Regions from separate parts of the Paraburkholderia sp. IW21 genome, predicted to be linked through region 1. Evidence: riboswitches for the same ligand, from Rfam matches in the RefSeq annotation. Region 1 holds a riboswitch; the other holds the start of a gene.
What was found. A riboswitch is a leader RNA that binds a small molecule or an ion and turns the genes downstream of it on or off. The one in region 1 is predicted to bind glycine.
Positions count from the first base shown of each region.

Region 1 (3,947 bases):
GCGGAACAGAAGCACAAGCGGCCTACGGCGGTGGGGCATCGCGTGGTGCATGGCGGCCCGCATCTGCGCACGCACCAGCGATTGACACCTGAAGTCCGGCAACGCCTGCAGGACGCCGTGCACTTCGCGCCCCTGCATATCCCCCCGGCGCTGGCCTTGATCGACGAGGCAGCGAAGATTTTTGCCGACGCACAGCATTTCGCCTGCTTCGATACGGCGTTTCATGCGACGCTGCCGCCACGCGCGGCACAGCTTGCGTTGCCGCGCCGCTATGTGGATGCCGGTGTGATTCGCTACGGCTTTCACGGGCTGTCGTATGAATCGCTGGTGGTGCGGCTCGGCGCCGATTTGCCGCCGCGTGCGGTGTTCGCGCATCTGGGCAACGGTTCCAGCTTATGCGCGTTGCAGTACGGCAGATCCGTCGATACGTCGATGGGTTTGACACCGACGGGCGGCGTGCCGATGGGCACCCGCAGCGGCGACCTCGATCCGGGTGTGCTCCTCTATCTGATGCGCGTGGAGAAGCTCGATGCCGACGCGCTGGAGATACTCCTGAATCGCCAGAGCGGCCTCGCTGGTTTCGCCGATGGCGAGAGCGATATGCAGGCGCTGGAACGGCGCGCTGCGACGGGCGATGCGAATGCGTCGCTGGCGCTCGATGCGTTTGCCACTGCTGTGCGCAAGACGATTGGCGCTTACGCGGCTTTGCTGGGCGGGATTGATTTGCTGGTGTTCACGGGCGGCATCGGCGAACACAGTAAGGAGATTCGCCAGCGAGTGTGCGAGGGACTTTCGTTTTTGGGGCTATCGGAAGCGGATTCGGCGGGGAAGGTAAGGGCGCTTCATACCGAGGAGGAGAAGCAGATTGCGAGGCATTGTCGAGCGATGCTGGCTCAGGCCGGCTCCGGTTGAGCTTATTCTGCCTTGATCGTGGTGTGGTCGGCGACGCCTGTTACGCCGAACAGGCGCGCGACGTCTTCAAGTACCGCGCTTCTTTGCCGCTCACGTTGAAGCTCGCCGAGCAGCGTGATCCGGCCACGGGAGACTTTGATTTTTATCGCCTCGTTGGGGACAGCGGCGTCCCACGCCAGCCGCGTTCTGGCTTCCGTGGCGATTTGGGCATCACTCAGGCGTGTGCTTGCTGAACTGCGCGCGGTGGAGTGGAATTTAGGCATGCGGGCTCGCCGGTAAAGCGGGTATGGGATAACACTAGCAGATGTAGCGGGCTTTGCCCTCGGCGTTGAAGGGTATCTGTGTGCCGGCGCCGCTGGCACACAGACATCAAGCGACACGAAAAGCGCGGCGTAGGCTAATTCAATTTATTGGATTGCACCTGCCACGGCTTGCGCAGTAGCCGCCGACAATGTCCACCCCAAATGGCCATGCCCAGTGTTATAAAAAACGCCGCGCCGTTTCCCACGCCCCACCTTCGGCAACATACTCGGCAGCATCGGCCGCAATCCCGCCCATGGAATCACCCGCGAGGTCGAGACCTCAGGAAAATAGCGCCGCGTCCAATCCACCAGTGGCGCAATCCGATCCGACCGGATATCCCGATTGAACCCATTGATCTCCGCCGTGCCCGCCACGCGAAACCGATCCACGCCGAGCCGGCTCGTCACGATCTTCGCGCTGTCATCGAGCAAGCTCACCCAGGGCGCGCGCTGCTGACTGACTTCATCGTCGAGACACACCGTGATCGAATAGCCCTTGACCGGGTACACATTCACGTGATCGCCGAGCATCGCCGCGAAATCCCGGCTCTTTACGCCGGCACACACCACGATCCGCTCGAAAGCAAAACGCTGCGACTCACCTTCGAGATTGACCATCAGCGAAAATTGCCCATCGGCCGGCTGCTCGATCGACGTAATCTCCGCATCGTAATGAAACTGCACTCCGTGCCGCACGCACGCCTGAGCGAGCCCACGCGTAAACTTGTGAATATCACCCGTGGAATCGGACGGCGTAAAGAAGCCGCCGAAAAAATCGCCGTGCAGCGTGGGCTCGATCCCGTGCAACTCGCTCGCTGTCACCGCATTGCGATCAAGTCCTCCCTCACGCAACAATTCGTTTACCTTGCTCGCCGCATCGAATTCCTTGCGTGTCTTATAGATGTGCAAAATGCCGCGCCGCTCCAGATCGAAGTCGATCCCTTCGCTCTCCGCAATCGAAAACAGATGTTCGCGGGCCGCAATCGCAAGCCGCACCGTTTCGACGGTATTCGCGCGGTAGCGCGGGATTTGCCGTAAAAATTCGCCCATCCACGAATACTTGTGCCACGTGGGGGTGGGATTGAGCAGGAGCGGGGCGTCGCGCGTGAGCATCCAGCGCAAGCCCTTCAGCACGGTGGCCGCGCTGTTCCAGACTTCGGCATTGCTGGCGGACAGCTGGCCGCCGTTGGCGAACGAGGTCTCCATGCCCGCGTAGCGATGACGTTCGAACACGGTGACGTGGTGGCCGCGCTGCGCCAGGGCGTGAGCAGTCGTGACGCCGGTAATCCCGGCGCCGATGATGGCGATTCGTGACATGACATGATCCAGAGTAGTTGAGCATCACCGGGGTCGATTTCATATCGAAACCGGCGTCGATGCCCCATCTGTCCATGTACCTGAGAGTTTCTTCCCGCCCGCCGGCGAGCGTGACGCGAGCCGTTTGCAGGGAATCCCCTTCGGTGGGCGCGCACGGCGCCGCTCTCCAGATGTTCCCGCTGCGCGGTCCTTTTGCCTGAGAGTTTCCGGGGCGGTTGCTCCGTCGGCGCCGTCACAATTCTCTGACGATCTCTCCCGCGCTGCATTGCAGAACGGCTCGACGATACCGGGCAAATTATTTGGCCGCAAGTGTTTCTTGCGCGCAGCTTTTTTAAAGCCCGAATCAAGGGCCGAATCCTTTACATCGGCTATATTTGGCGGCATTGCCCGATTTCAATTCACAAAGGAGAATGCCGTGCCCGCTGTCACAACGCTGCTCGCCTTCGCTCTGGTCTCGCTCGGCATGGTGCTTACACCCGGGCCGAACATGATTTATCTGATCTCGCGATCGCTCTGTCAGGGGCGGCGCGCGGGGCTCGTGTCGCTCGGCGGGGTCGCGCTCGGCTTCGTGTTCTACATGTTCTGCGCCGCGTTCGGTATCACCGCGCTACTGTTGACGGTACCGTACGCCTATGACGCATTGCGTTTCGCCGGCGCGCTCTATCTGCTGTATCTGGCATGGCAGGCGGTCAAGCCGGGTGGGCGCTCGCCGTTCCAGGTGCGCGATCTGCCGCACGACAGCCGCCGCAAGCTGTTCACGATGGGCCTCGTCACGAACCTCGCGAATCCGAAGATCGCCGTGATGTATCTGTCGCTGCTGCCGCAATTCATTTCACCTGGGCACGGCAGCGTGCTCTCGCAGTCGATCGCGCTCGGCTGCGTGCAGATCGTTATCAGCGTCACGGTCAATGCGCTGATTGCCATCATGGCGGGTTCGATCGCCGGGTTTCTCACGGGACGGCCGGTGTGGCTGCGGGTGCAACGCTGGCTGATGGGCACGGTGCTCGCCGGCCTTGCGGTGCGGATCGCACTCGATCCGCGTCGTTGAAATCAGCGCGGGCGGTAACCCGGCAGACCCAGTGCCAATTCGCTGTGGGCGAGTTCGACGCCGCGCTTGACCCGCGCGTCGAACTTGTCGTCCTTGCCGCCAAGCCTCGGCAAGTGGTGCCGAAAGAAGTCGGCCCAGCGAAACTCCTCTAGCGCAACCGTGGTTTTTTCATAGCCACCGGCGTCGCGCACGAATGCCGCGAGGCTGCGATTTTCGTCGTCAGTCGTTTGGTGGATGTGTTCGGGCATCGTGTTGAACGGCTGGCGCTCGCCTTTTGCATCGTAGGGATGAGCCCAGCGACGGTTCTCGAGTTCGAGCCAGAACCCGGCCGGATCCATCGAACTGAAGTCGCATAGCAAAACCACCGG
Region 1 covers NZ_JBGGWA010000007.1:228,238-232,184, forward strand. The annotation lists gene ACAX43_RS18650 (acetate/propionate family kinase) at 1-912, shown strand, start outside; gene ACAX43_RS18655 (BON domain-containing protein) at 915-1,175, opposite strand; gene ACAX43_RS18660 (D-amino acid dehydrogenase) at 1,320-2,531, opposite strand; glycine riboswitch at 2,706-2,799, opposite strand; gene ACAX43_RS18665 (LysE family translocator) at 2,947-3,579, shown strand; gene ACAX43_RS18670 (ParB-like protein) at 3,582-3,947, opposite strand, start outside.

Region 2 (3,947 bases), on a different contig from region 1:
ATAGCCTTGCCCGATGTACGAGCGGAACACCTGGTTCTTGTCCGCCAGCTCACGCAGCGCGGCGAGCGCTTCGGCTTCGCTTTTCGGTTGCTTGAAGGGCCCGAGCGGCAGCGGCTCGGTGCGGCGGATCGTCTTCGGAATGACGGCGTCGATCAGCGCGGCGCGCGAGGCAAAGCCAAGGGCTTCGAGCATCGCATGCTGGTCGGCCGAATCCGGGCCGATGTGCCGTTCGGCGAAGGCGTCATGCACTTCGAGCGCGGCGAGCGAGAGAGGAGTGCGGTTCATCAGACGATCCGGGTGTTCGAGCTTCATGAGGTGTTCCTGCCGGTGCGGGCGTCGTTTCGACAATTGAAGCGGACGCGCCGCACCTGTCGGGTTTAAACGTAATGGTGAAACTTGCGATGAATCAGGCGCCGATCGACTTCGTATACGCGTCGGCGTCCATCAGGCGGTCCAGCGATGCGTCCGCGGCCGGCTTGATCTTGAAGAGCCAGCTGTCGTACGGCGCGGTGTTGACGCCATCCGGTGTGTCGGCGACGGCCGGGTTCGCTTCGATGATTTCGCCCGAAACCGGCGCGTAGATATCGGAGGCGGCTTTTACCGACTCGATCACGGCGACGGTGTCGCCTGCCGTGACGGTCTTGCCCAGTTCCTGGACTTCGAAGAAGACGATATCGCCGAGCGCTTCCTGCGCGTGGTCGGTGATGCCGACCGTCAGCGTGCCGTCCGCTTCAGTGCGGACCCATTCGTGCGATTCGGTATATTTCAGATCGGCCGGGATGCTCATCGGATGCTCCTATGCGGTGTGATTCGGTAATGATTTAAAAGTGGTGACGCACGCGCCGGCTGCTTAAACCGCGAGCACTTTGCCGTTGCGCACGAACGGCAGTTTTACCACGCTTGCGGGGACGTTTTTGTCACGAATCTGGACGTGAACGGTATCGCCCGGCTGCACGCCTTTCGGCACCCGCGCGAAGGCGATCGATTCCTGCATCGTCGGGGAAAAAGTGCCGCTGGTGATTTCGCCTTCGCCCTGCGGCGTGACGACTTTCTGATGAGCACGCAGCACGCCTGCCGCCTTGCCGTTTTCCTTCAACAGGATCAGGCCGACGAAAGCGGCCTGCGAGCCGTCGGCTTCAAGTTTGCCCTTGCCGACGAAGTCGCGCGGCGAGGTCAGGTCGACGGTCCATGCGAGGCCGGCGTCCAAAGGCGAGACGTTGTCGTCCATATCCTGGCCGTACAGATTCATGCCGGCTTCGAGGCGTAGCGTGTCGCGCGCGCCGAGACCCGCGGGGCGCACGCCTTGCGCTTGCAGCGCGTTCCACAGCGCTTCGACGTGATCCGCCGGGACGATGATTTCGAAGCCGTCTTCGCCGGTGTAGCCAGTGCGGGCGACGGTCAATTCACCGAACGGCGTCTCGGCGACGCGCGCCGCGTTGAAGGGTTTCAAAGTTTCAGTGGCGGCACGTGCGGACGGCACGGTTTGCCAGACTTTTTCGCGTGCATTCGGGCCTTGCACGGCGACGATCGCGTAATCGCGGCGCGGCGTGATAGTCAGTCCGAAACTGCCTTCGGCGTTGAGCTGGCCGAACCAGGCGATGTCTTTGTCGGCGGTGCCGGCGTTGACGACCACGCGGAAATGATCTTCGCCGAAGTAATAGACGATCAGATCGTCGATCACGCCGCCGTTCGGATTCAGCAGACAGGAATAGAGCGCGCGGCCGGGCGTTTGCAGCTTGGCGACGTTGTTGGCCAGCGCATATTCGAAGAAAGCGCGCACGCGCTCGCCGGTGAAATCGACGACGCACATGTGCGAGACGTCGAACATGCCGGCGTCGGTGCGCACGGCGCGGTGTTCGTCGATCTGCGAGCCGTAGTTGACGGGCATGTCCCAGCCGCCGAAATCGACCATGCGGGCGTTATGTGCACGATGGGTGGCGTTGAGCGGGGTGTGTTTGAGTTCGGTCATGGGGCCTCGGGCATCTCGAGAAACAAAAAAGGCCATGCGGCGCCAAGCCTCGCGGCTGATGCCTGCGAGCGGTGCGTTGCATGACCCCTCTGTCCTCGATACCTGAGAGATTGCGCCGCCGTGAGGACGTTGCTTCGTCACGGTGAGACGCGCGCCCCTTCGGTGGGCAGCCTGCCAAATCTGCTCGATGTAGACGACGCAGACGGCTACTGCCGCTCTCCAGAGTGCGAAAAACCTGGGCCTGATGTTGCCTTGACGCGGGTTTTTCGACGCGGTCGGTCCTTTTGCCTGAGAGTTTGCGGGTGTGCCCCTTCGGCGGCGCGGCCTGCGGTTTTCTGCGGCCAGCACGCTCTCCCGACGCGTGCGGCGAATGTACGCGAGGGCCGGGGGCTTGTCAAATAAAGGCCCGCAAGGGGCGTGGCCGTTGGTGCGGCGGCTTCGCGCAGGTCAAAAAAAACGCGGGACGTGATGCCCGCGCTCGGTCTGCTTCAGGTGCCTTTACGTCGCGATTATTCGCCGATGGCGTGAGCGGCGTTGTCCAGTTCCTGGTTCAGCACGCGCTGTTCGTCGCCGGACAGGCCGCCGCCGTGTTGCGCGGCCATGTCGTGGGCTTCCTGACGGATCACGTCGAGCCGATGATGCAGGGCGCCGCCTTGCGGGGGCGGATAGTAGCCCTGGCTGACGCGGGCGTCGATGCGGCGGCGCAGGTTGTCGATACGGCCGTCGACCTGATGGAGCCGCTGATCCGCGATTTGCTGCGGGTTAGGGCGCGGCGCCGGCGCGGGTTGGGGCGCCACCACGCAGGCGGCCAGTGAGGTGAGCAGAGCGCATGCGACTAGCGCGCGGACGATACGGGGCATGGACTCTCCGGAAGTCATTGTCGTTTTGTGGTGCTGCTGGGGTAGCAACGGATTACTGCGGCTTCGCGCTGACCGGGGAGGCGGCGTTATTTGTAACGTTATGTTCCTTTCGGAGTTGTCAGGAATTTGCTTGAAAGCTCAGCGAATGCGTTCGAACGGCAAGCGAACGCCTTCCTCCGAGCTTCGGGCCGCAAGCTCGATAACCGTCATCACGTCGACCGCATCCTGAGCGCTGACCGGAAATTTCACGCCGTTTTGAATGGCATCGGCCAAGGCAATATAAAAGCCAACATATTCCCCATGACGGGTAGGCAGTTCCCGCTCGACGTCCTGGTCGCCTTCCTGAACGCGCAGCACCCCCGCCGCGTTGCCGGCGCCAAAGCCTTCATCGCCAGGCCGCAGTCCAGCCTTCAACTGATCTTCCTGCGTATCGAGCCCATATTTCACATAGCTCCCGCGCGTGCCGTGAATCGCGAACCTCGGCGCGACCAGCGCAGTCAACGCGCTCGCGTGCAACACCACCTCGAACTCTCCGTACCCCAATTGAATATGCACGTAGTCCGGCGCGCTGGCCTGATCGCGATGCGTTCGCACCGTCGCGGAAACTGTCGCCGGGGCGCCGAACAATGCCAGCGCCTGGTCGATCAAATGCGGGCCAAGATCAAACAGCAAGCCGCCGCCGCGCGAAGCCTCCTCGCGCCACCGCTGCCGAACCTCGGGCCGGAAACGGTCGAAATGCGATTCGTATTGCGTGATGCGCCCCAACTCTCCGCTGGCGAGCAGATCCCGCACGGTGAGGAAATCACCGTCCCAGCGGCGGTTGTGGAAAGGCACGAACAGCTTGCTGCGGGCCAGTGCGATGTTGGCAAGCGTGTGAGCATCGGCGGCAGTCAGCGTGACCGGTTTGTCGACCACCACATGCTTGCCCGCTTCCAGCGTGCGGCGCGCCAGGTCGAAGTGCGTGTCATTGGGCGTCGCGATCACGACGCACTCGACTTCTTCGAGCGCGAGCAACGCGTCGAGATCGGCCACTACCTTCGCGTGCGGGTAATCGGCCAGCGCGCGCTCGGGCTGACCGGTCGCGATGGCCGCGACGCCCGCCCGCCCGCAATGCTCGA
Region 2 covers NZ_JBGGWA010000010.1:155,840-159,786, forward strand. The annotation lists gene gcvP (aminomethyl-transferring glycine dehydrogenase) at 1-312, opposite strand, end outside; gene gcvH (glycine cleavage system protein GcvH) at 407-787, opposite strand; gene gcvT (glycine cleavage system aminomethyltransferase GcvT) at 851-1,969, opposite strand; glycine riboswitch at 2,049-2,202, opposite strand; glycine riboswitch at 2,235-2,336, opposite strand; gene ACAX43_RS23170 (hypothetical protein) at 2,479-2,829, opposite strand; gene ACAX43_RS23175 (oxidoreductase) at 2,968-3,947, opposite strand, start outside.
Region 2: linked by a shared signal. The riboswitch ahead of gcvT (glycine cleavage system aminomethyltransferase GcvT) and the one ahead of ACAX43_RS18660 (D-amino acid dehydrogenase) in region 1 are both predicted to bind glycine.